Regions from separate parts of the Pseudoalteromonas sp. UCD-33C genome, predicted to be linked through region 4. Evidence: predicted binding sites of a transcription regulator. Region 4 holds the regulator's gene; each other region holds the start of a gene.
What was found. The regulator sigma-54, encoded in region 4, starts transcription at its own class of promoters, with help from an activator protein. The targets are predictions, from matches to a motif close to GTTGGCACGNNNNTNGNNT.
Positions count from the first base shown of each region.

Region 1: dps (DNA starvation/stationary phase protection protein Dps) is a predicted target of sigma-54. The motif match lies at 3,676-3,694, and genes of this name have one in related genera.
Region 2: AOG26_RS09290 (flagellar basal body rod protein FlgF) is a predicted target of sigma-54. The motif match lies at 2,910-2,928, and genes of this name have one in related genera.
Region 3: AOG26_RS17750 (YggN family protein) is a predicted target of sigma-54. The motif match lies at 3,235-3,253, and genes of this name have one in related genera.

Region 1 covers NZ_LJTB01000001.1:84,619-90,455, reverse strand. Annotated here, with positions in the region: gene AOG26_RS00350 (helix-turn-helix domain-containing protein) at 1-29, shown strand, start outside; gene AOG26_RS00345 (hypothetical protein) at 61-675, shown strand; gene AOG26_RS00340 (serine hydrolase domain-containing protein) at 704-1,933, shown strand; gene corA (magnesium/cobalt transporter CorA) at 2,055-3,011, shown strand; gene dps (DNA starvation/stationary phase protection protein Dps) at 3,090-3,608, opposite strand; gene AOG26_RS00325 (CBS domain-containing protein) at 3,836-4,255, opposite strand; gene AOG26_RS00320 (substrate-binding domain-containing protein) at 4,335-5,240, opposite strand; gene AOG26_RS00315 (GGDEF domain-containing protein) at 5,448-5,837, opposite strand, start outside.
Region 2 covers NZ_LJTB01000003.1:259,337-265,173, reverse strand. Annotated here, with positions in the region: gene flgB (flagellar basal body rod protein FlgB) at 1-252, shown strand, start outside; gene flgC (flagellar basal body rod protein FlgC) at 255-686, shown strand; gene AOG26_RS09300 (flagellar hook assembly protein FlgD) at 700-1,383, shown strand; gene flgE (flagellar hook protein FlgE) at 1,435-2,802, shown strand; gene AOG26_RS09290 (flagellar basal body rod protein FlgF) at 2,963-3,727, shown strand; gene flgG (flagellar basal-body rod protein FlgG) at 3,749-4,537, shown strand; gene flgH (flagellar basal body L-ring protein FlgH) at 4,553-5,236, shown strand; gene AOG26_RS09275 (flagellar basal body P-ring protein FlgI) at 5,249-5,837, shown strand, end outside.
Region 3 covers NZ_LJTB01000013.1:64,475-70,311, forward strand. Annotated here, with positions in the region: gene AOG26_RS17720 (c-type cytochrome) at 1-217, shown strand, start outside; gene AOG26_RS17725 (cytochrome b/b6 domain-containing protein) at 275-925, opposite strand; gene AOG26_RS17730 (AzlC family ABC transporter permease) at 1,063-1,770, shown strand; gene AOG26_RS17735 (AzlD domain-containing protein) at 1,767-2,066, shown strand; gene AOG26_RS17740 (glutathione peroxidase) at 2,174-2,656, shown strand; gene AOG26_RS17745 (PA3496 family putative envelope integrity protein) at 2,709-2,897, opposite strand; gene AOG26_RS17750 (YggN family protein) at 3,289-4,089, shown strand; gene AOG26_RS17755 (aminotransferase-like domain-containing protein) at 4,156-5,598, opposite strand; gene AOG26_RS17760 (DMT family transporter) at 5,700-5,837, shown strand, end outside.
Region 4 covers NZ_LJTB01000001.1:614,321-620,157, forward strand. Annotated here, with positions in the region: gene AOG26_RS02695 (KpsF/GutQ family sugar-phosphate isomerase) at 1-621, shown strand, start outside; gene kdsC (3-deoxy-manno-octulosonate-8-phosphatase KdsC) at 625-1,176, shown strand; gene lptC (LPS export ABC transporter periplasmic protein LptC) at 1,173-1,727, shown strand; gene lptA (lipopolysaccharide transport periplasmic protein LptA) at 1,717-2,238, shown strand; gene lptB (LPS export ABC transporter ATP-binding protein) at 2,235-2,960, shown strand; gene AOG26_RS02720 (RNA polymerase factor sigma-54) at 3,076-4,572, shown strand; gene hpf (ribosome hibernation promoting factor) at 4,600-4,887, shown strand; gene ptsN (PTS IIA-like nitrogen regulatory protein PtsN) at 4,891-5,343, shown strand; gene rapZ (RNase adapter RapZ) at 5,344-5,837, shown strand, end outside.

The sequences.
Region 1 (5,837 bases), 530 kb from region 4:
TTTTGGTGTACGAACGCGATAGCGAATAACTTTACAACGCAACAGGATTTTGGAGGGCATATGCTCAACCGTGATTATTTACTACCCGGCATAGCAGCGGGGTTACTTGCCATAATTTTTCCTATGTACTGGATTTCAGTATTTGGCGAAACACTTGATGGCTTAGGCGAGGCGCTTAAGCTCGATTTGCAAAGCTTAAACTTTTCAGACCTTGTGTTTGTACTCATTGGTGCACTTGAAATCTATGTGTACCTGAGTTTACGCAAGGCACTAAAAGATATGTTCGATGTTGAAGGTGTACGCATACTGTTATGTGTGTTGGCGGTGTTGGTATTAGCTTTTCATGCCACTGTGTTATGCGATGTTTATCTTGCTGTTGCAGGTGATAAAGCATCGAATGATGTAGTAGAAAGTATTTCAATTATTGCCATGGTGGTCTCGGCTGGGAGTTTAGGCTTGTATGCGTTAGTGGGTTTGATCACAGCCGCATTATTACTAACAAAGCGCCATGGAATGTCATCGTTGCTAACGGTGTTTTCTATCCTATTGTTGCTAATGTGCATCTTACAGCTAACGGTGATTTTTGCTTATTTAAATGTGTTTTTATTCCCAGCAGCATTATTAATTTTAATGGTGTTCTTTATCAAAAAACCTGAGCAAATCGAAGTGATTTAACAGCGCTTTGTAACACAAGGAATAGGGTATGAGCTGGTTTAAAACGATTCTGTTAACGCTATTTTTGTCATTTGTTTGGGCTGCTACCTGTGTATATGGTGGTGTCAGTGGTTGGTTTTTAAAACCCATTGCCGAAACGGGCAACACTGAGCAATTTATTGCTAATAGTCAGGCGCTGATTGCCAACAATCAAGCAAACATCGCTTATGTTTTGATTGAAAATGGCCAAGTGGTTTTTCAAGATTACTCAAAAAGCAAAGATGAAATAACTGCAAATACTTTGTTCCCAGTGGCATCGCTCAGTAAATTTATTACCGCCTATGGTGTGATGAGTCTGGCAGAGCAGCAGCAAGTCCGTTTAGATCACGTTATTAATGAGCAACTGACGGGTTGGCAGTTACCTGAATCAGAGTTTGATAATCAAACCGTTAGCCTTGCTCATCTGTTATCTCATACTGCGGGGCTTGGTGATGGCTTAGGCTTTGCTGATATTCCTCTAAATGAAACCGTACCAAGCTTGCTTGAGTCGCTCAACAAGCCGCTATCATCAACGGGTGTGCGTGAAATAAAAGTCACCAAGCCTGTGGGCGATTTTAAGTATTCTGGGGGCGGCTATTTAATGCTGGAGCTGCTGGTAGAAGAAAAAACGAATCAACGCTTTGCAACTTGGATGGCTGATAACGTCTTTAAGCCAGTCAATATGACTGATGCCAGTTACGATGTACTCACTGAGTTAGACAACATCGCACCTGCTTATGATAAAAGCGGGCAAGCTGCTGGGCATTTTCAATACGCATCGGCAGCGGCAACAGGCTTACTGGCAAGTAGCCATGACTTAATCGCTTTAGTGCAAGCATTAACATCACCTCAAACAGGGCAGTTAAGCCTGCAAATGATCAGCTCCATGCGAGAGCCATTGGCAATTAGCTTAGGCGCACCAATTTGGGGGCTAGGTACCATGCTTTATGCACCAACAGCATCGGGAGATTTTGTATTTGGCCATGATGGCGCGAATGAGCCAGCAATAAATAGCACGCTTCGCATCAACCCAGATAACAATGATGCAATCATCATACTGAGCAGCGGCGGTGAACATATTGCATCAAAGCTCGGTTATGAATGGACGCTTTGGCAAACCGGTTACCCCGACTTTTTAGCGTTTGATATTGCCCTGCAAAGCGCTTTTGTACCTTGCTTAATAGGCCTTGGTATCATCTTGATAGGTATGCTTTTGGTGCGCTTCAAAAAAGCGAAATAAGCAATTGATGTTAGGTTTAAATTATTTTTCTGCTTTACCCGGTAATTAGTAGCATTGTCATTGTTCATTAACGTGAACAGCTATAGTATTTGTTTTAAATTGATTTATCAGGGTAGGGCAAATGTTACGATTTTTTTCTATAGACCAAGGTGTGATCACAGAAACTGAGCCAGCTGCTGATACGCCTCTTGCAACCGCCATAAAAAATGCCCACTGGATTGATACCATAAATCCGACTGAAGAAGAACGACAAGCGCTGGCAAGCACGCTTAATATCACCTTACCTGGTGCTGATGATGTTGAAGAAATCGAAGCCTCTTCCCGTTGTTTTATTGACCATGAAGGTTTGCATGTGCATGCGCTTTTCATGTCACCAAATGAAGGGCGCTTTAATACGGTAACCGTGGCTTGTTTGCTACAAGACAACTGCTTGCTGACAATCCGCGATGATGAACTAGCTGATTTTCGTCTATTACGACTGCGTGCTCGTAAAGGGCAAGTAGCGTGTGATAATCCGAAGCAACTTTTGGTGACTTTATTTGACCAAAAAGTCGAAAACCACGCTGATATGCTTGAAGACATGCATCACCAGTTAGAAAAACTCAGTGCCTATGTACTTGAAGAGGATGACTCAGACTTAGAAGAAGCTGTTAGTCGAATTTCGCGCCTTGAAGATAATAACGGTAAAGTGCGTTTATGTTTGATGGATACGCGCCGGAATATCTCGTTTTTACTGCGCCACCTAGGAGCGCCGACAGAAGACCGCGAGTCACTTCGTGAAATTGTACTCGATATTGATACCCTTATGTCTCACTGTACATTTTTGTTTGATAAAGTTAACTTTTTGATGGACTCGACTCAGGGTTTTATTAACATCGAACAAAACCAAATTATCAAAACTTTCTCAATTGCCTCTGTGGTATTTTTACCACCGACCGTCGTCGCCAGTATCTATGGGATGAATTTTAACAGCATGCCTGAGCTGCAATGGGCATGGGGTTACCCGTTTGCAATTGGCATTATGTTGCTGTCTGGCTTTGCACCTTACTTGTTCTTTAAACATAAAGGTTGGTTGTAACAAAGCATAAAAAAGCCCAGCAAATGCTGGGCAAGGGGTCTTCGGATAGACCTAGGGGGTTTAACCTTTAAATGGGGTTTATCCTTTCAATTCGCCGGTAGACGATTCGATATGTGCACGAACAAACCATTGGAATTGTTCTAAGTCAGCCAGTTGGCCAGTGATCATATCTTCAGAAACTGGGTCTAGCTCACCAAGCTTATCGATAGCTGCACGGTGGTCTTTATTGACTCCGTTATACACTTTATCAAGCGCTGTTAGATGGTCAGTAACTAAGCCTTTACCAATTGAATAATCTTGCCAAGTACGGCGTTCTACAATTGATTGTGGTGTGCCAACAGGTACGCCGCCCATAGTTGCAATACGCTCTGCAATCGTGTCAGTCATCTCTTGCACTGCGCTTACTTGCGGGTCTAACATTTCGTGTACACCAATAAAATTAGGGCCAACAACATTCCAATGAATGTGTTTTAAAGTGAGGTGTAAATCGATTAAAGCGACCATGCGCTGGTCTAGAATAGCAATCGTGTCAGCTGCAGCTTGGTCTTTAACACCCGGTGCTGTAAATTCTGCGATTTTTGATGATGAATTACTCATTACTCCTCCGAGATTATCTGTAAATTTCCTTTCGCTTTTAATCTAAAAAGCATGTGTAATTACATAGAAGCAAGCGTTGTGCCTAATAATTTTTAAATTATAAGATTATGAATTTAAAGGGTTAATTTAATTTAGGTCTTGAGTGAGGGTGATACTAGCTAAGAAGAAGTATGAAAACTCTGCACACCTTCTGTAAAAAATTCAGTGTGCAGATACTAATTTACGACTTAAGAAAGTAAAGCCGCCGCTAAACGAACAAAATCAGATGAGGTTAGAATGCCCACTAGGTTGTTATCTTTATCAACCACAGGCATGCAGCCATGACGGTTTTCAACAAAAAACTTAGCAACTTCGTGTAGCGGTTGCTCTGGCGAGATACTGGTAAAATCGGTAGCCATAATATCAACCACTTTAGTTTGCTTTTCCTTGCGTTCGAGGGCGCTGGCACTGTAATTAGCCATGATATTCATTACCTGAGCAATCATGATTTTTTGCGTTAACATGCCAACCAAACCACCATGCTCATTGATCACTGGAATATGGCGGACATTTTTCTCTTTCATTAGATTATGCGCGTCATGCAGGGTATTTTGCGCGCTAATGGCGAATGGGTCTGGCGTCATCAAATCACTAACTAGGTGTGTCATGGCTAAATCCTTACAATTAATCAAGTTGTGGTAAGTCTAGCGCTTATCGAGTTAATTGCACTTTAGTGAGATCAAAGTTTTAGTGATTAACGGTGCAAGTACCTGCATTATTTTGCTGACAATAATGAAAGTCTAAATAATAGTGAGACTTAGCTGGTCGTTCACCTTTAGTGAGGTATTGATACATTAATTCAGCAGATAGACGGCCCATTTCAAATGGGTTTTGACCAATATTGGCCGATGATAATCCTTGCTGTAATACTTCTAATTGCATTTGCTCAGTATCGGCAGAAACGATCACCACCTCTTGATTAGCAATACGTTGCTTATGTTTAGCAATCACGTTTGCATAATTAGGGTTAAATTGGGCAAAGCCCGCTACCGCTAAAAATAGTGGTGGATTTTCAAGGTTAAGAAGTTTGTCGAGTTGACCGAGGGAGACCTCTCGCTTGCCTAAGCTATATAAAGGGCATCTATCAAACTCACTCCAGCCATTTTCACCACTTAAACGTTTATTTTTTTGCCCTGACAACGCATAGCGAGCACCTTCAATGCGCTTGTTTAAATTAGGTGTTGTTGAGTGCCCTGATTGAATACACACCTGGTTACTTTCTTTGCTGGTGAATTTTTTTAATTCGTTCCCCAAGGCCACCCCGTAATCAAAATTGTTGGTACCTACATAAGCTAAACGGTACTGCTGATCTTCTTCGAGCAGATCAGAGTCAAAAGTGATCACAGGAATATTGTTATCTTTAAGCTGTTTAAGGGCTCTTTCAACAAGGTAATTGGAATCTGTGGTTGCGATTAATAAACCACTAATGTTGTTCCTGCGAACAAGGTCGGTGATCACTAATACTTGCGTGCGAATATCTTGAAAGTCTTTGGGGCCATCGTAAATACATTCAAAATCGAGATGCTGTTTTGCAAATTGCTCACACCCTTTAAAGGCTTGCTGATAAAAGCTATCGTTTTTGGTTTTACCCACAACTGCCACCACATATTTAGCCTGAATTGGCAGGGCAAAAAGCCAAAAACTGGTACACAAAAGTACCCAGTTTAATTTAAAATTTAATAATACTTTTAAGGACATAGCACTACATATTGCAAGTTAAGCACGAGCTAATTATAGTGACAGAGTTGGAATTTACAAGATTGATAGAAAGGTATTTGTTTTCGTGGCGTCTCTAGTTATTTACTCCTTGTTTAGGCTGTTTGTTTCTATGCGATTACGACCATTATTTTTCGCTGCATAAACGGCTTTGTCTGCGCGGTTTACTAAGCTTTCAAAGCTGTCATTTGGTTGCCAATTGGTTAAACCAAAGCTAGCAGTAACCGATATACGATGTTCTCGATAAGCTATTTGACTGGTTTCAAATGTTTTACGTAGGCCCTCTAAAAATTGCTTAGCCGAGCTGATGTCGGTAGCAAAGAACAACAGTAAAAATTCTTCACCACCAAGGCGGCAACATAAGTCACCTTTATTTAAATGCTGTTTCATTAGATCAGAGAACACTTCAAGTACTAGGTCACCGCCATCATGCCCGTAACTATCATTAATACGTTTGAAGTAATCAATATCAAC
Region 2 (5,837 bases), on a different contig from region 4:
AGCAACCAACAAGGCGGCAATAGCATGGTAAGAACCGATGCTAAACATATTGCCGGGGGCAGTCGTTTTGTTGGCAGCGCAGAAATGTTTCGTACGCCAAATCAAGCAGATACAGGTGATGGTAACTCAGTCGATATACAAGTGGAACGAAACTTGTATGTACAGAACTCATTAGAGTATCAGGCAAGCCTGCAATTTATGAGTAGTAAAATTAAAGGCCTTAAAAAAGCCCTCGGTAGTCAAGGAGCTTAATCATGAGTTTGTATAATGTTTTTGATATTTCAGCAACCGGTATGAGTGCGCAAAATGTTCGCTTAAATACCACAGCCAGTAATATCTCGAATGCAAATACGATTAGTTCTAGTCAAGATCAGACATATCGAGCGCGCCACCCTGTTTTTGCTGCAGAGTTGACTAAAGCGTCAGCATCACAAAGCAATCCTCAGGGCTCTTCTGTTGGCGTTAAAGTGTTAGGCATTGTAGAGAGTGATAAACCTCTACAAATTGAATATAACCCGAACCACCCAAGTGCGGATGAAAATGGTTATATCTACAAACCTAACGTTAATGTTGTAGAAGAAATGGCAAATATGATTTCTGCCTCTCGCTCTTACCAAACAAATGTGCAAGTTGCTGATGCAGCTAAGCAAATGTTAAGTAAAACACTGTTGTTAGGACAACGGTAACCGAGGATAAGTTATGAGTAACGACATCAGCTCTGCATCATCATCCTATATGGATAGTTTGCGTTGGAATCAAAGTAGTACGCAAACAACTGAAGAAGACAACAACACGCTTTCTCAGGAAGATTTCTTTTCGTTGTTAACACAGCAGTTGTCGTTTCAGGATCCGAGTAATCCTGCTGATAACGATCAAATGATTGCGCAGATGACGAACTTTACCATGGCTGAAGGTATTTCAAACTTAAACGAGAAGTTTGATTCACTCACTGCATCAATGACATCAAATTCTGCGTTACAGGCTTCGACTCTTGTTGGTAAGCAAGCGTTACTTGAGTCTGACACCATTGATTTTGATGGCGAAAATCTAGCTAAAGGGTCGGTGGTTGCAGAAACCGCTGTTGAATCTTTAACGCTAAGAATAACGGATTCATCAGGCCAGTTAGTGCGTACCATTGAATTAGGTTCTCAGTCAGCGGGTGCACTTCGTTTTGAATGGGATGGTAAAGACAATGATGGCAATGTGCTACCTGAAGGTGAATATGACATCAGTGCTGAAGGCTTTGTCAATGGAGACTACAGCAGTATGCCAATGGCGACCTTTAAGAATATTGAAAGTGTCAATATTAATGGCGCAAGCGGCATTATCGTAAATACAAAAGAGGGTGCGGTTAGGCTAACTGATATAGCTGAAATCGCATAAGTAAAAAAGGTTTGGGTTAGCTTAGGCTAAGAGATAGGTTAGAGGTGAGTTATGAGCTTCAATATTGCATTAACAGGCTTAGCAGCCGCGCAAAAAGATTTAGACGTTACCGCAAATAACATTGCTAACGTTAATACTACGGGCTTTAAAGAGTCTCGTGCAGAGTTCGCTGATGTATACGCATCATCAGTATTTAGTTCTGGTAAAACAAAAAATGGTGACGGTGTAAGAACAACAATGGTGGCACAACAATTCCACCAAGGTTCGTTATCTTTCACAAATAACTCACTTGACTTAGCGATCACTGGTGAAGGTTATTTCGCAATGGCGAATGACCTAGGTGCACAAGACTTCACATATACCCGAGCAGGTGCGTTTAAATTAAATAAAGATAACTTTGTAGTCGATGCTAATGGCAACTATCTACAAGGTTTCCCTGTTGATGAAGCAACCGGTGATACCACTTCTGTTAGCTTAAGTACATCTTCTGCACTACAAATTCCTGATGCATCAGGTTCACCACGTGCAACCACGAATGTTTATTCATCTTTTAATCTAGACTCTCGAGCAACTTCACCGTCAGTGACGCCGTTTGATCCTGAGACAAGTGCTTCATATAACAGCTCAACATCAACAACAGTGTATGATTCATTAGGTGAGCCACATATTTTACAATTCTTTTTTGTGAAAACTGATTCAACAACTACTGGTAATGAAAATGAGTGGGAAGTGTATGCTACTTTAGATGAAAAACCGTTTGCTGCGGATGGTACTGAGCAAACTACGTCGCCATACACGCCTATTTCGACTTTTCAGTTTGACTCAAGTGGTTTACCACTAAATACAGATGGTGTAGCAAACACTGACACTACGTTTGACCCATTAACGTTACCAAATGGTGTTGGTGCTGCGGCAGGCTTATCTGACTTACTTTCTAATGGTGCCAGCTTCCCAGATGATGTCACTATTAATTGGCGTGATGAAGCAGCAACAACAAATAAAATTCCTACTCAGTATGCTAGTAACTTTGAAGTAAAAGCACTGGAACAAGATGGTGCGACTGTAGGTCGTCTATCAGGTATCGATATCGGTTCTGACGGTAAAATTGTTGCTTCATACAGTAATGGTGATACTTCATTCCTAGGTCAAGTTGCGATGGTACGCTTTTCGAACTCACAGGGTTTACAACAAGTGGGTGATACAGCCTGGAAGAAGAGCCTTACATCAGGTGAACCTATTGCTGGCGAACCAGGTTCAGGTACTTTAGGCTCAATTAACTCATCAGCGCTTGAACAATCAAACGTTAACCTAACTAACGAACTTGTTGACTTGATCAGTGCGCAGCGTAACTTCCAAGCAAATTCACGTGCGCTTGAGGTTAACTCAACACTACAGCAAAACATCCTACAGATCCGTTAATTTTAACGGCTCTAAGCTTAATCCGACACGAAGGCTGCTCCCTCTATTGGCAGCCTTTTTTCATTCTAATTATTCATTTTTCTCTTCTATTTTAGCGTCAATTTTACTTTGGCACTTTTATTGCATTTCTTAGTTATCGTATTTTTAGTGAGTCAATGTTATGGACAAAATGGTCTACATTGCCATGTCGGGTGCTAAGCAAAGTTTGCGAGGTCTTGAACTCAAGGCCAACAACCTTGCGAATGCTAACACCACTGGCTTTAAAGCTGATTTTGCACAAGCTCGCTCTATGCAAGCCTTCGGTGAAGGTCTGCCATCTAGGGTGTTTGCAATGCAAGAACGCCCTGGATCTAATATGGAATCGGGTGGTTTTGTTGAAACTGGCCGCGAGCTTGATATCGCGATGAGTGACCGTGGTTGGTTGAGTGTACAAGATGCATCAGGCAATGAGGCGTACACCAAAACTGGCACATTAAACATTACTCCAGATGGCGCGTTGATCACTAGCCATGGCCGTCAAGTAATTGGCGAAGGTGGTCCAATCATTTTGCCATTACCTATCGAGAAAGTTGAGTTTAGTGAAGACGGTGCTATTCAGGTTCGCCCACAAGGTGCGCCAGCTAACTTTTTGGAAGTGGTTGATCGCTTAAAAGTGATTGAGGCTGATAACACTCAGCTTGAAAAAGGTAATGACGGTTTATTTCGACCAAAAGAAGACATGTTGGTCAATGACCTTTGTGGTTTTTGTGATATTTCACCAAACGTAAAGGTACTGTCGGGTACGCTTGAAATGTCGAACGTAAACCCAGTGCATGAAATGGTCGACATGATCAGCAATCAACGCCAATTTGAATTACAAGTTAAATTAATGAAAACAGCCGAAGAGCTCGACGAGCGTCAAGATCAGCTGTTACGCATTGTTTAAGATGACTGAGAGGGTAGAGTTATGAATCCTGCATTATGGATCAGTAAAACCGGGCTTGACGCCCAGCAAACCGATATTTCGGTGATCTCAAATAATCTCGCAAATGCCAGCACGGTCGGTTACAAAAAAAGCCGCGCCGTATTTGAAGATTTACTATATCAAAACATCAATCAACCAGGTGGCCGTTCATCTCAAGACACTGAAATGCCATCGGGTTTAATGCTTGGTGCCGGTGCAAAAGTGGTTGCTAACCAAAAGAACTTTTCACAAGGTAACATGCTTACCACAGAAAATTCATTGGACTGGATGATCTCAGGTCCTGGCTTTTTTGAAGTGCAATTACCAGATGGCAACATTGCATACTCACGTAATGGTCAATTCACCACTGACGAAGATGGTCGCATTGTAACTTCTGGTGCGGGTTTTCCATTACAGCCAGAAATGAACGTACCAGACGATGCACAATCAATTACTGTTTCGCAAGACGGTGAAGTGTCGGTACGTATTTCAGGGCAAGCAGAGAACGTGGTCATTGGTCAGCTAACAATTAGTGACTTTATTAATCCATCGGGTCTTGAACCTATGGGGCAAAACTTGTACACAGAAACTGCTGTGAGTGGCGCACCTGTGCAAGGGAACCCAGGTATCGATGGTTTAGGTACTGTGGTTCAAGGTTCACTAGAAACGTCTAATGTGAATGTAACAGAAGAACTCGTTAACTTGATCGAAACGCAACGAATTTATGAAATGAATTCAAAAGTGATTTCAGCGGTTGATGAAATGCTTAGTTACATCAATCAACAGCTTTAATGGGTAGGAGGCAGCATGCGTAACATTATCTTAGTCACATCGGCAGCATTAATGCTGGGTGGTTGTATGACAACGCAAAATCATCATGTGGTTCAGGATGACCCTTACTATGCGCCTATGTATCCGGAGCCAACAACAGAGCCAATGGTACCAACGGGTTCGTTGTTTGATAGTTATTCAGCAGATGACTTGTACTCAGATAAAAAGGCATTGCGCGCGGGTGATATCATCACGGTTAAATTGCAAGAATCAACGCAAGCCACCAAAGCGGCAAAAACCGAAACCGACAAAGAAACGGACGCTAGTTTAGACCCTGTTATTGGGCTTGGCGGTAATCCAGTTAACATTGGCGGTGATAGCATTCAGTTTGGTATTGGTTCTGGGGCATCGTTTAAAGGTGATTCAAAGTCTAACCAATCAAATAGCTTATTTGGTGATATATCTGTCAATGTGATGCGTGTTCTACCGAACGGAAATTTGGTTATTCGCGGTGAAAAATGGCTCACTTTGAACACCGGTGAAGAATTTATTCGCCTTGAAGGTTTAGTTCGTCCTGAAGATGTTCAAGCAGATAACACGGTCACATCAAACCGTATTGCTAATGCGCGAATTCAATACTCAGGTAAAGGGCAAATTCAAGAAACGCAAAGTGCAGGTTGGCTGTCTCGTTTCTTTAGTAGTTCGCTTTTCCCATTTTAGAGGAATAAAGTCATGAATGGGTTTAAATACATCATCGCTCTTTGCTTAATTAGCCTGCAGTTTTCTGCACAGGCTGAGCGAGTCAAAGATGTATCTATGGTTGAGGGCGTGCGCGCAAACCAATTAGTGGGTTATGGTTTGGTTGTCGGTTTGCCCGGCACAGGTGAACAAAGCCGATTTACTCAACAAAGCTTTAAAGCTATGCTGAATGGTTTTGGTATTACCTTACCTGATAGCTTAAAACCTAAGATTAAAAATGTTGCCGCTGTGGCTGTACATGCAGAGTTACCGGCATTCAGAAAACCCGGTCAAACCATTGATATTACGGTTTCATCTATTGGTAGTGCGGGTAGTTTACGTGGCGGTACTTTATTACAAACCTTCCTAAAAGGGGTTGATGGCAATACCTATGCGATTGCACAAGGCAGCTTAGTCGTTGGTGGTCTAGGTGCTGAAGGGGCAGACGGTAGCCGTGTAATTATTAACACACCCACAGTGGGTCGTATTCCAAACGGTGCCATTGTAGAACGTGCTATTAAGAGCCCGTTTATGCAAGGTGACTACATTACCTTTAATTTAAATCGTCCTGATTTCACAACGG
Region 3 (5,837 bases), on a different contig from region 4:
GGAAGCTTTCGTAGCGGGTTCTGACAAGGGTGATACATCTGCACTTGCAGCTGTATGGAGCGACAACGAAACCTTTATGAAAAAAGCAGTTGCTTTCCAACAATATGCAGATGAGCTAGCAGTTGCAGCACAAAGCGGCGATAAAAAAGTAATTGGCAAAGCATTTGGCGCATGGGCTAAAGGCTGTAAAGATTGCCATAAGTCTTTCAAAGACTAGTTAAAAATTTGAACTAAAAAGGCGCTTATTAGCGCCTTTTTTAATGTCTTGAATTACCTACCCAAGCAAATAGCTGAGTGGCTCTGCACCCCAAGTCGTAAATAGCACCACTAAGCACACTGCAAAAATAACAAAAGCTATCAACGGCGATTTTGTAACAGGCTCAGTAACCGCAACTTGGTCGCTACTGCCCGTTAGCATAGGTTTCACTAAGTTTTTTCCTTTAATGCGGTAAATCACAATCGCTATTACATGCAACACAATGGCATACAACAAAATATCAAAGTTTAAATGATGTAACCAACCGGCAAACTCTACGGTATCTGAGGATACATGCTCAACGAGTGGACCATCCGTTAAGATATCGTCACTGGTCATTAAGCCAGAGGTTAACTGTACGATAAGTAACGCAAAAAAGGCTATCACCATATAACTACCCGCCGCGCCATGACCCGCCTTATGTTCATTGCTTGTAAACGATTTAATTGCGGCGATTGGTGAATGAATCAGCGCAGACAGCTTTGCCGTTTTACTACCAATAATGCCCCAAACAAGACGTGTAATAATAAGCGCTAGAGTGAAGTAGCCTGCAGCAAAGTGCAGCTCCAACATACCTTCTTCAGCACTAAAATAGAGGGTTGCGATGGCCGCAACTAATAACCAATGGAAGCTTCTTATAAAGCCATCCCATACTTTAACTTTAGACATTGTAACTTTCCCTTTAAAAGACGCTAATGATTTCAGCAACAGGCTCGGCTATACATTATTGCAAACTTCAGTTATTTTGACACACCTCTATTTCAGCTGTTTTGATCTGAGCCATAACATCAAACATGAGCGATAAGATGCATAAATCAACAATAAGAGCCTTGCTAAAAGGATTTTTCGACATGCTCCCCTTATGCCTTGCGGTGTTACCTTGGGGAATTTTATGTGGCTCGTTAGCAGTTCAAAATGGCTTCAGTGCTTTAGAAACACAAGCTATGTCGTTATTGGTATTTGCAGGCTCAGCACAGCTCGTTGCGATTGAATTAATGGCAGGAAACACGCCGCTTTTAACTATTTTATTTACCACACTCATTATTAGCTCACGGCACTTTTTATATGGTTTAGCTATTCGCCACAAAGTAATAGATCAACCCTTTCGTTGGCGACTGCCAGTGAGTTTTGTACTAACAGATGAATTATTTGCTTTTTCGCATCATCACAAAGCCTACCGCACAAAAGTGCGCCTTATTTACGCGCTAAGTGCCGGCTTTAGTTTTTATATTGCCTGGAATATCTGGACCCTCCTTGGTATTGTCGCAGGAAGCTTACTTCCCGATTTAACACACCTAGGTCTTGATTTTGCCATCGCTGCCACGTTTATTGCTTTAGTTATTCCGGGTGTAAAGAACCTTGCAACACTGGCTACAGTGATCACCGCAGGCGTTGTAGCAACACTATTAAAAAGTCAGGGCTTTCAACTTTGGCTTGTCACCGCGGCTCTTATCGCTATGACGGTTGGTTATCTAATTAGTCGCTGGCAAGCAAAAGAGGAGCATACGCTATGATGATCACCATTTTATTAATGGCGTGTATTACCTTCTTCACACGTTACTTATTTTTGCACCGCGCATTACCATTCAAAGTCGGTCCGAAAATGCAGCAATTTTTAAGTTTTAGCGCCCCAGCCGTACTCACCGCAATTTGGGTGCCCATTGTGTTTATTAATGACGAAGGGATAAATCTAGAGTGGCAAAATCCTTATCTAAGTGCTGCTATTTTGTCTGTTATCGTGGCCTATAAAACACATAACATATACTACACAACACTGGCAGGTATGGGATTATTTATAATTTTAAGTTAGCTACGATACTTAACGCCAAGTAAGAAGAACCGCTGATTAAAATTTACCCTTTTAGAAAGATGCCAAGCAAGTTAGAATCAATGCAACAATAATAAAAAGTTATCATTATGAGCGAATTTCACCAACTTTCTGCCACCAGCCTACAAGGCCAAACCGTTGACTTTTCTGATTTTGAAAACAAGGTTGTGCTTGTTGTAAATACCGCAAGTAAATGCGGTTTCACTCCACAATATGAAGGCTTACAAGCACTGCACGAAAAGTATCATGAGCAAGGCTTAGTAATAATTGGTTTTCCATGTAACCAGTTTGGCAAACAAGAACCAGGTGATGCAAAAGAAATTAAAGAAGGCTGCCTTATTAACTATGGCGTTAGCTTTTTAATGATGAGCAAAGTCGATGTGAATGGCGAACATGCTCACCCTGTTTTTAGATACCTAAAATCAGAATTACCGGGGTTTATCACCCGCAAAATAAAATGGAACTTCACCAAATTTTTAATTGGTAAAGATGGCAAGGCCATTAAGCGATATGCGCCACTGACAAAACCTGAACAGCTCGAGTCAGACATCGCAGCTGCACTGGGCAAATAACAAAGCCTAAAAGCAATAAAGAGGCAAATTGCCTCTTTATCTAAATTTATGCTTAGTCGTTCAAGTACTCGTCAAAGTCGTCGTCGCCTAAGTTTCTGCGCAAGCGTTTTTGTTCAAGATAGTCTTCCAACTTCTTCTTTACGCGTTGCTTTTTCTTGTCGTGTTGATTACGCCCGACCATTTCGTACTCGTCTTCAACAAAATCGTCATCTAGCGCGTCATAACTAAATGTCTTACCCACAACCCACTCCATAAAGTGTTTGAGACCAATTCTTGAGATTAAAATTTGCTCGATGAATTGGCAAAGATTAAAAAGCTCAGTAGTAATTTAGTATCTAAAAAACCACCAAAATAAAGCCATACACCCATGCTAAATAGGTCATATGTCAATATTGTGAATAAATAGCGCTAAATTTGATTTCTGAAAAGTGAGAGTTTTTTATCGTTTCGATAAAAGTCATTTATGCATGTGTATTTTTTAGTTAATTTGACTAAAAAATGGTTAAAAAGTTATTCCCCGCAATTTTTAAAAAACCATAGAAACACAGCAAGGCATTGAATTAATTGAACTTATAAATTTTGGCATTCAATTTGATTATGTATTTGTGTCATTTCAAACAGGAAAGAAAAAAATGAAAAAGTTATTGTTAGTAAGTTCTTTATTTATCGCTACCGGCGCAATGGCTCATAACGATAATGATACAAATATTTCATTCAGCGGTGAGCAGTGTGATGTTGAATTTATAAATGATGTACGCATCACACCAAGCGAGTTAGAAGTATACACAGCCGATAATCGCACTATGAAAATCATCGATCAGCACACTTTATATATCGATGGTCAAAGCGTGTCGCTTGATGCTTCACAACAGCAAGCAATTGCAGATTACTCAGACAGCTTACGCAGCCAACTTCCTGAAGTAGCAAATATCGCACTTGATGGTGTAAAAATAGCTGGTGTAGCCATCGAAGAAGTCTCAAATGCTTTCAATATTGATGGCCTAAGCGACATTTCAGAATTAATGGACGATATCAGCGTAGAAGTACAAAACGCTTTCTATCAGCAAGGTGCGTTCACCATGGGTCAGCAAAATTTCGAAAAATTTGGCCAAAACTTTGAAGACCAATTCGATGAGCAAATCGAATCGGCTGTCGAGTCAGCCATGATGCAATCGATGGGCAGTATTTTAGTGGCGCTAGGCTCTGAACTTTTAGGTTCAGGTGGCGACATGGATGAGTTTGAGCAACGTATGGAAAACATGGGCGCACAAATCGAAGCTCGTGTAGAAACACAGGCAGCTCAACTTGAAGAGCGTGCAGATGCATTATGCGGCAGCTTTGCTGATATCGCTCATAAAGAGCAAGAGCTAGTAGTTCTAGTACCAGAGCTAAAAGAGTATCAACTATTTACTTTCAAACAGAATGCAGAGTAATTGACTAATTAACATCCCTGAACCAAAACACTTGGTCCTTTCGCGCAGAGCTTGCTCTGCGCTTTTTTATTTTTTGGCCAGCACAGTCAGCTGCGATAACGTTTTAATCGCCTGCTCTAAATTCTCAGACCAAGGCAAGCCATAACTTAAACGAAAACAGCTACGGTACTTTTTACCCGCTGAGAATATCAACCCTGGAGTAATACTGATCCCCGCCTCAAGTGCCAAATGGAATAACTTTACCGCATCATATTGGCTACCAAGGTCAACCCAGATAACACAGCCACCCTGCGGATTACTAATACGCGCACAACTTGGCATATATTGCTGCAGGCACCAAATCATACGCTCTTTGTTGGTACTTAAGCGCTGTCTAAGCAAACGAATGTTACGGTCGTACTCACCGCTAGCTATAAACTCATACAAGGTCCACTGGTTTATAAGTGGCGCGGAGCAACTAAGCGCGCGTTTGTGTCGCCTTGCTTGCTCTGCAAACTTACCAGCAATGATCCAACCTATGCGATAACTGGGAGCAGCTGTTTTTGAAAACGACGCGCAGGTGATCACTAAGCCCTTTTTTGAATAAGCTTGTGCAGGAGTGGCACGCTTAGCTGTAAAATGTAAGTCACCATAAACATCATCCTCAATAAGCACCACGTCACGCTGCTCTAAAAGTGCCACTAATTGCTCACGCTTGGCATCAGGCATAAAACTGCCAACAGGATTATTTAATGAGGTTGAAAACACACAGGCTTTTATATCATGCTCATCGAGTGCTTGAGCCAAATCATCTAGCCATATTCCTTCATCGGGGCACAGCGGTATTTCCAGCGCCTTTAAGCCTAAGCTTTCAATTAATTCGATAATGCCAAAATAACAAGGCGACTCGATAGCAATAACATCACCGGGTTTAGCAACACACTTAAGGGCAATCGCCAACGCTTCTTGAGCACCATTGGTGATCACTAGTTCATCGCTATCAACCCCAATGCCAAAATCCAGATAGCGATGAATGAGTTGTTTTTTAAGTGGTGCAAAGCCATCCATCGGGCCGTAATTAATTGCCGATGCGCCCGCTAATGTCATTACTCGGCGCATTGTTCGTGCCAGTGCTTTATCTGTTGGTGCTGCGGCTACAGGGTTGGCGATACCAAATGGCACCACATTAGCTTTATGGATAGCGCTGTAGACTTGCTCAATCAAGCCTTGCTTATTGACTGTGGTAGGCTCTCGACTGAGCCTAACTCGCTTTGGTCGTGACTGATTTAACTGTGAAGACTTTAAAAAGTACCCTGACTTTTCTCTTGCTTCAATCAATCCTTGCCCTTCAAGTAATTGATACGCCTGTTTTACAGTAGGAATACTAATATTGAGCTTGTCTGCCATTTTTCTGAGCGAAGGTAACTTTTCACCCGGTAATAACGAGCCTTGCAAGCAAAGATCTCTAACTAGCTGAATAACTTGTTGATATAAGAACTCACTGTTACTACGACTGATAACTTGTGACATAGCCCACCAAACTGTATAGGTTGCATTTCTAGTTTTCTGTATATGTTAAGTATACAGAAGAGGATTAAAATGAACATACTTTCAATTTTTGGGTACTAACTATGAAAAGCGCCGCTCTCTACCTTGCTACAGTACTGATCTGGGGATCGACTTGGCTAGCTATTGAGTTTCAACTAGGTGATGTCGCTGTTGAGGTCTCTTTATTTTACCGCTTTGCCATTGCAGCCATTTTAATGTGG
Region 4 (5,837 bases):
GCAAAAATGATTTCACTAACAGGCAACCCAGACTCAACCATGGCAAAACTGTCTGATGTACATGTGTGCATTAAAGTAAGCCAAGAGGCATGTCCATTAGGCCTTGCGCCAACTGCAAGTACCACAGCGACCTTGGTTATGGGTGATGCAATAGCGGTTGCGTTACTTGAAACCCGTGGTTTCACAGCCGATGATTTTGCGCTTTCGCACCCGGGTGGCAGCTTAGGTAAACGTTTATTGCTTATATTAGATGATGTGATGCACGCAGGCGACGCCACGCCAATCGTTAGCGAAACCCAAAGCATTAAAGACGCACTAATCGAAATGTCAGCCAAGGGCCTTGGTATGACCGCGGTGATTGGTGCAGATGAAAAGTTAGTCGGATTATTCACTGATGGTGACTTACGCCGTATTTTAGAACAGCGCACCGATATCCATAACACGGCAATTAGCCAAGTGATGACTCGTTCATGTACAACTGCTCGCCCTGATATGCTTGCAGCTGAAGCTTTAAATATTATGGAACGTAAACGTATCAATGGTTTAATTGTGGTAGATCAAAGTAATACGCCAATTGGTGCCCTTAATATGCAAGACCTATTAAAAGCAGGAGTTCTTTAAGCAATGACATTCGCCGAGCTATACCAGCCTCTTAGCCCTGATGTGAGTCAGCGCGCACAAAAAGTAAAATTGCTAATCTGTGATATAGATGGTGTTTTTTCTGATGGCCGAATTTATTTAGGTAATGATGGCGAAGAGCTTAAAGCATTTAATACTAAAGATGGCTTTGGTATTAAAGCGCTCATTAATAGTGGCTTTGAAGTGGCTGTGATTACTGGCCGCCATTCACAAATAGTTCAGCAGCGAATGACTAGCCTAACAGTTCAGCACATTTATCAGGGACAAGAAGATAAGCTGATTGCTTATCAAGAGTTAAAAGATAAACTGGGGCTGACTGATGAACAAATTGCCTATATTGGTGATGATGGTCCAGACTTACCAGTAATGGAAAAAGTAGGGTTTGCTGTTGCTGTAAACGACGCACACCCACTGATTAAAAAGCTGGCTCATTACACCACATTATTACCAGGTGGCTTTGGAGCTGTGCGTGAATTAACTGATTTACTCATGTTAGAAAACGGTAAGCCGTTAACTAGCGATGGAACCAGCGCATGAATATAGCCCGTATTTTACTGAGTATTGTTTTTGTTTGTTGCATGGTGTGGTTATGGTACCCGTACTTTAACCAATCAACAGACACAATAACTAGTGAAGACGAGATCATCGCAACACCTGATTACACTGCTGTGGCGTTAAAGCAAACAGCGTATGATGAGCAAGGCAAAATTAGTCATAAAGTGGCTGCTGCTAAAATGGAGTTGTATCAACAATTAGGGTTTACCTTTTTTGAGCAACCTATTTTTACTATTTATGGCGACCAGCATGTTTGGCAAGTAAAAGCCAAAGAAGCCACATTGTATGAAAACGATCAGCTGATTTTTGAAGGGGATGTAGTTGCTAAAAACTTAACCCACAACGGCATGATTGAAGATATAAAAGCAGAAAACATTAATGTCGATATTGATAAAATGACCATGTTTTCTAAGCAACCTGTGACACTAACAGGACCGAATTTAAAGATTACCGGTAAAGGCTTAAAAGCCGATTTAAAAACCGAAATTGTTGAGTTAACTAACCATACACGAACCATATACTATGACCAATAAACTGAAGAAATTACTCCTGATCCCAAGCTTATTGATTGCCTTTTCGGGCGCAGCTGCCGAGCAAACAGGCGCTCAAATTAGCATTAGCTCAGATCGCCAAGTAGGTAAACTAAAAGATGGCGTTGGCATATTTGAAGGTAACGTAGAGATCGTGCATGGTAATCGTCGTATTACCGCTGAACGCCTTGAAGCACACGGCGGTGACACCGAGGGTACAGTAGAGTTAATTATTGCCACAGGTAAGCCTGCTTACTTCGAAGAAAAGCAAACTGATGGCACCGTGATGAGCGCCAGCGCCGAAGAAGTTCGTTATGATGTTGCAAAACGCTTCTTAACCTTAAATGGTGAAGCTGAAGTTACTCAAGCTGGTCAAAAAGTGACAGCAAAAAGCATTACCTATGATATGGCACAGCAGCTGATCAGTGCTGAAAAAGACGAAAACTCAACAGATCGTGTACACACTATTTTAGTGCCTGTTGAAAATAAAAAAGACAATAAAGGCCAACCATGAGTACATTAAAAGCAGAGCTTTTAGCTAAGAGCTATAAAGGCCGCCAAGTGGTTAAAAATGTCGGTCTTGAAGTTGAAGCGGGCAGCATTGTTGGCTTGCTTGGCCCAAATGGTGCGGGTAAAACCACCACCTTCTATATGATTGTAGGCCTAGTCCCAAGCGACAAAGGTAAAATCAGCATTGATGATAACGATATTACCCTTTTGCCAATGCACAATCGTGCCCGCTTAGGTATCGGCTATCTGCCACAAGAATCGTCAATTTTTCGAAAGTTAACGGTTTACCAAAACTTGATGGCTATTTTAGAAACCCGCAAAGATCTAAACAAAGCAGGTCGCGAAGAAACACTAAATAGCTTACTCGATGAATTCAGCATCCAACACATTCGCGATAGCCAAGGTATGGCGCTGTCAGGTGGTGAACGCCGCCGCGTTGAAATTGCCCGTGCATTAGCCGCTAATCCTAAATTTATTCTTTTAGATGAGCCTTTTGCTGGTGTTGATCCGATTTCAGTGTTAGATATAAAGAAAATTATTGAGCACCTAAAAAATCGTGGTATCGGTGTACTAATTACTGACCATAATGTTCGAGAAACCCTTGATGTTTGTGAAAAAGCCTACATTGTTTCTCATGGGGAGCTAATTGCATCAGGCACACCTGAGCACGTATTAGCAGACCAAACTGTACGCGATGTATATCTAGGCGAGCAATTCAGGCTGTAACCATTACGCCAGCGACTAGAGCATCTGCTAGACTAATAACAATGACAATAAATCGATAATGACTTAACTGTGTTTGCACAGTTATCGATAACTTTAAAAGGATTGTTAGGGATACATGAGGCAATCATTACAGCTGCGCATGGGCCAGCAACTTACAATGACTCCACAACTGCAACAAGCTATTCGTTTGTTGCAGCTCAGTACATTGGATCTCCAGCAAGAAATTCAAGAAGCGCTTGATAGTAATCCCCTACTTGAAGTGGAAGAAGCGGATTACAATGAAGAAAGCACCGGCAAGAATGAGCAAAAAGCGGAGTCTGACGATGTGCAAGTCAGCGCGTCTGCCGAAGAAGCACCTAGCGAGTACGAGCAAGAAAGTAGTGATGCTCTCAATAAAGACACCGTAAGCGATGACTTAGCCATGGATGTTACTTGGGATGAGTACATGAGTGCCGCCCCTTCAACATCATCAGGGCCAATGCCTGAAGATGAGTCTATCTATCAAGGTGCATCAACCGAAACTCTTCACGAATACCTAATGTGGCAATTACAGCTCACGCCATTTAGCCCTACTGATGAAGCGATTGCTGTCGCAATTGTAGAAGCTATCGATGATTCAGGTATTTTAACGGTAAGCTGTGAAGATATCGTCGAAAGCTTTAATCAAAATAACGATGAAGAAGAAATCGAACTTGATGAAGTCGAAGCGGTCTTAAAAAGAATTCAGTTATTTGATCCTGTGGGTATTGGCGCGCGCAGTTTACAAGAATGTCTGTGCATTCAGCTACGCCAATTCGATGCCGATACGCCATATTTAGCTGAAACTAAAATGGTTTTATCTGAGCATATCGAATTATTAGCGAGTCGCGACTATCGAACTTTGATGAAAAAGACTAAGCTTAAAGAAAACGAGCTTAAAGAAGTGATGACGCTCATCCACAGCTTAAACCCTAAGCCTGCGGATAGCATAGTACGCGAAGAGTCTGAGTACGTCATACCTGATGTATCAGTGAAAAAAGTAAAAGGTCGCTGGGTAGTCGAGTTAAACCCAGATTGTATGCCAAAGATTAGAGTGAACAGCCAATATGCAGCTATGTCTCGCTCAGTTAAATCAAGTAGCGACAGCCAATTTATTCGTTCTCACTTACAAGAAGCAAAGTGGTTTATTAAGAGCTTAGAAAGCCGTAACGATACGCTATTAAAGGTGACCAACTGTATCGTTCAACAACAACAAGCTTTCTTTGAACATGGCCCTGAAGCAATGAAGCCGATGGTGCTAAATGATGTTGCTGAAATGGTCGAAATGCATGAATCGACGATTTCACGGGTAACAACGCAAAAATATATGCATACCCCACGGGGTATTTTTGAGTTGAAATATTTCTTCTCAAGCCATGTCAGCACCGAAAATGGTGGTGAGTGTTCTTCTACAGCAATACGCGCTTTAATCAAGAAGTTAGTCGCTGCAGAAAACTCAGCTAAACCATTGAGTGATAGCAAAATTGCAGATATATTGGCTGAGCAAGGAATTAAAGTAGCTAGACGTACAATTGCAAAATATCGTGAGTCTCTAGCAATACCTCCGTCTAATCAGCGTAAGAGTCTGATTTAGACGTTTTACATAGAAGGAAAAATGCTTATGCAACTAAATTTAACTGGTCGTCATGTAGAAATCACAGATTCATTAAGAGACTATGTAAACACCAAGTTTGCGAAACTAGAAAGGCATTTTGACCATATTAATAATGTTCATGTCATTCTAGATGTAGAAAAATTAAGCCAAAAAGCAGAAGCAACTTTACATGTAAACGGAGGCGAATTATTCGCTTCTACAGAACATCAAGATATGTACGCAGCCATTGACTCACTGGTCGATAAACTTGATCGCCAAGTCATTAAACACAAAGAGAAATTAGCTCGACATTAAATTATGAAACTAAGTTCACTTACTAACCAGGACTGCAGCAAAGCTGCGGTCCTTTTTAATAGCAAAAAAAGAATTCTTGAATATATCAGCGAACTGGCCCACCAGCAGCTTCCTCATTTATCGCAACAAGATATCCTAGATGCTTTACTCAACCGAGAAAAACTAGGTAGCACCGGCATTGGCCGAGGTATTGCTATTCCACATGGCCGAATGAGCGGCGCAGATGAGCCTCATGCATTTGTGATAGTGAGTGAATCCCCTATTAATTTTGATGCAATTGATAATCGTCCAGTTGATATTTTTGTGGCACTCATCGTACCAGATGGTGACTGTCAGCTTCACCTAAAGACCTTATCAACAATTGCTGATAGACTTAAAGATAAAGAGTTTTGTAAACAGCTGCGTAGTGCTACTACCGATCAGCAACTGTTTCAGGTCATATCAGCAGAGGCATAAATGGAATTAATAATTATCAGCGGTCGCTCAGGCTCAGGTAAATCGGTCGCTTTACGAGTACTTGAAGACTTAGGCTATTATTGCGTTGATAATATTCCGGTTAATTTACTGCCTTCGCTCGTACGTAGTGTGTCTGATAACTACGATAAAATAGCGGTCAGTATCGACGTACGTAACTTACCGAAAGAGCAGCAAGAATTTAATGATATTCTTGAGTACCTGCCAGGTTTCGCAAACCCAACACTATTCTATTTAGACAGTGATGACCAAACTCTGATCAAGCGCTTTTCAGAAACACGCCGCTTGCATCCACTATCTATTGATTCTTTGCCGCTTGATCTGGCCATTAAACAAGAAAAAATCCTGCTTGATGTGTTGATCACTCGCGCTGACTTTATGATTGATACCACTGATCTAAGTGTTCATCAGTTAGCAGAATCAATTCGCGAAAAGATTTTAGGTAAAAAAGATAAAAAGCTAATTATTACTTTTAT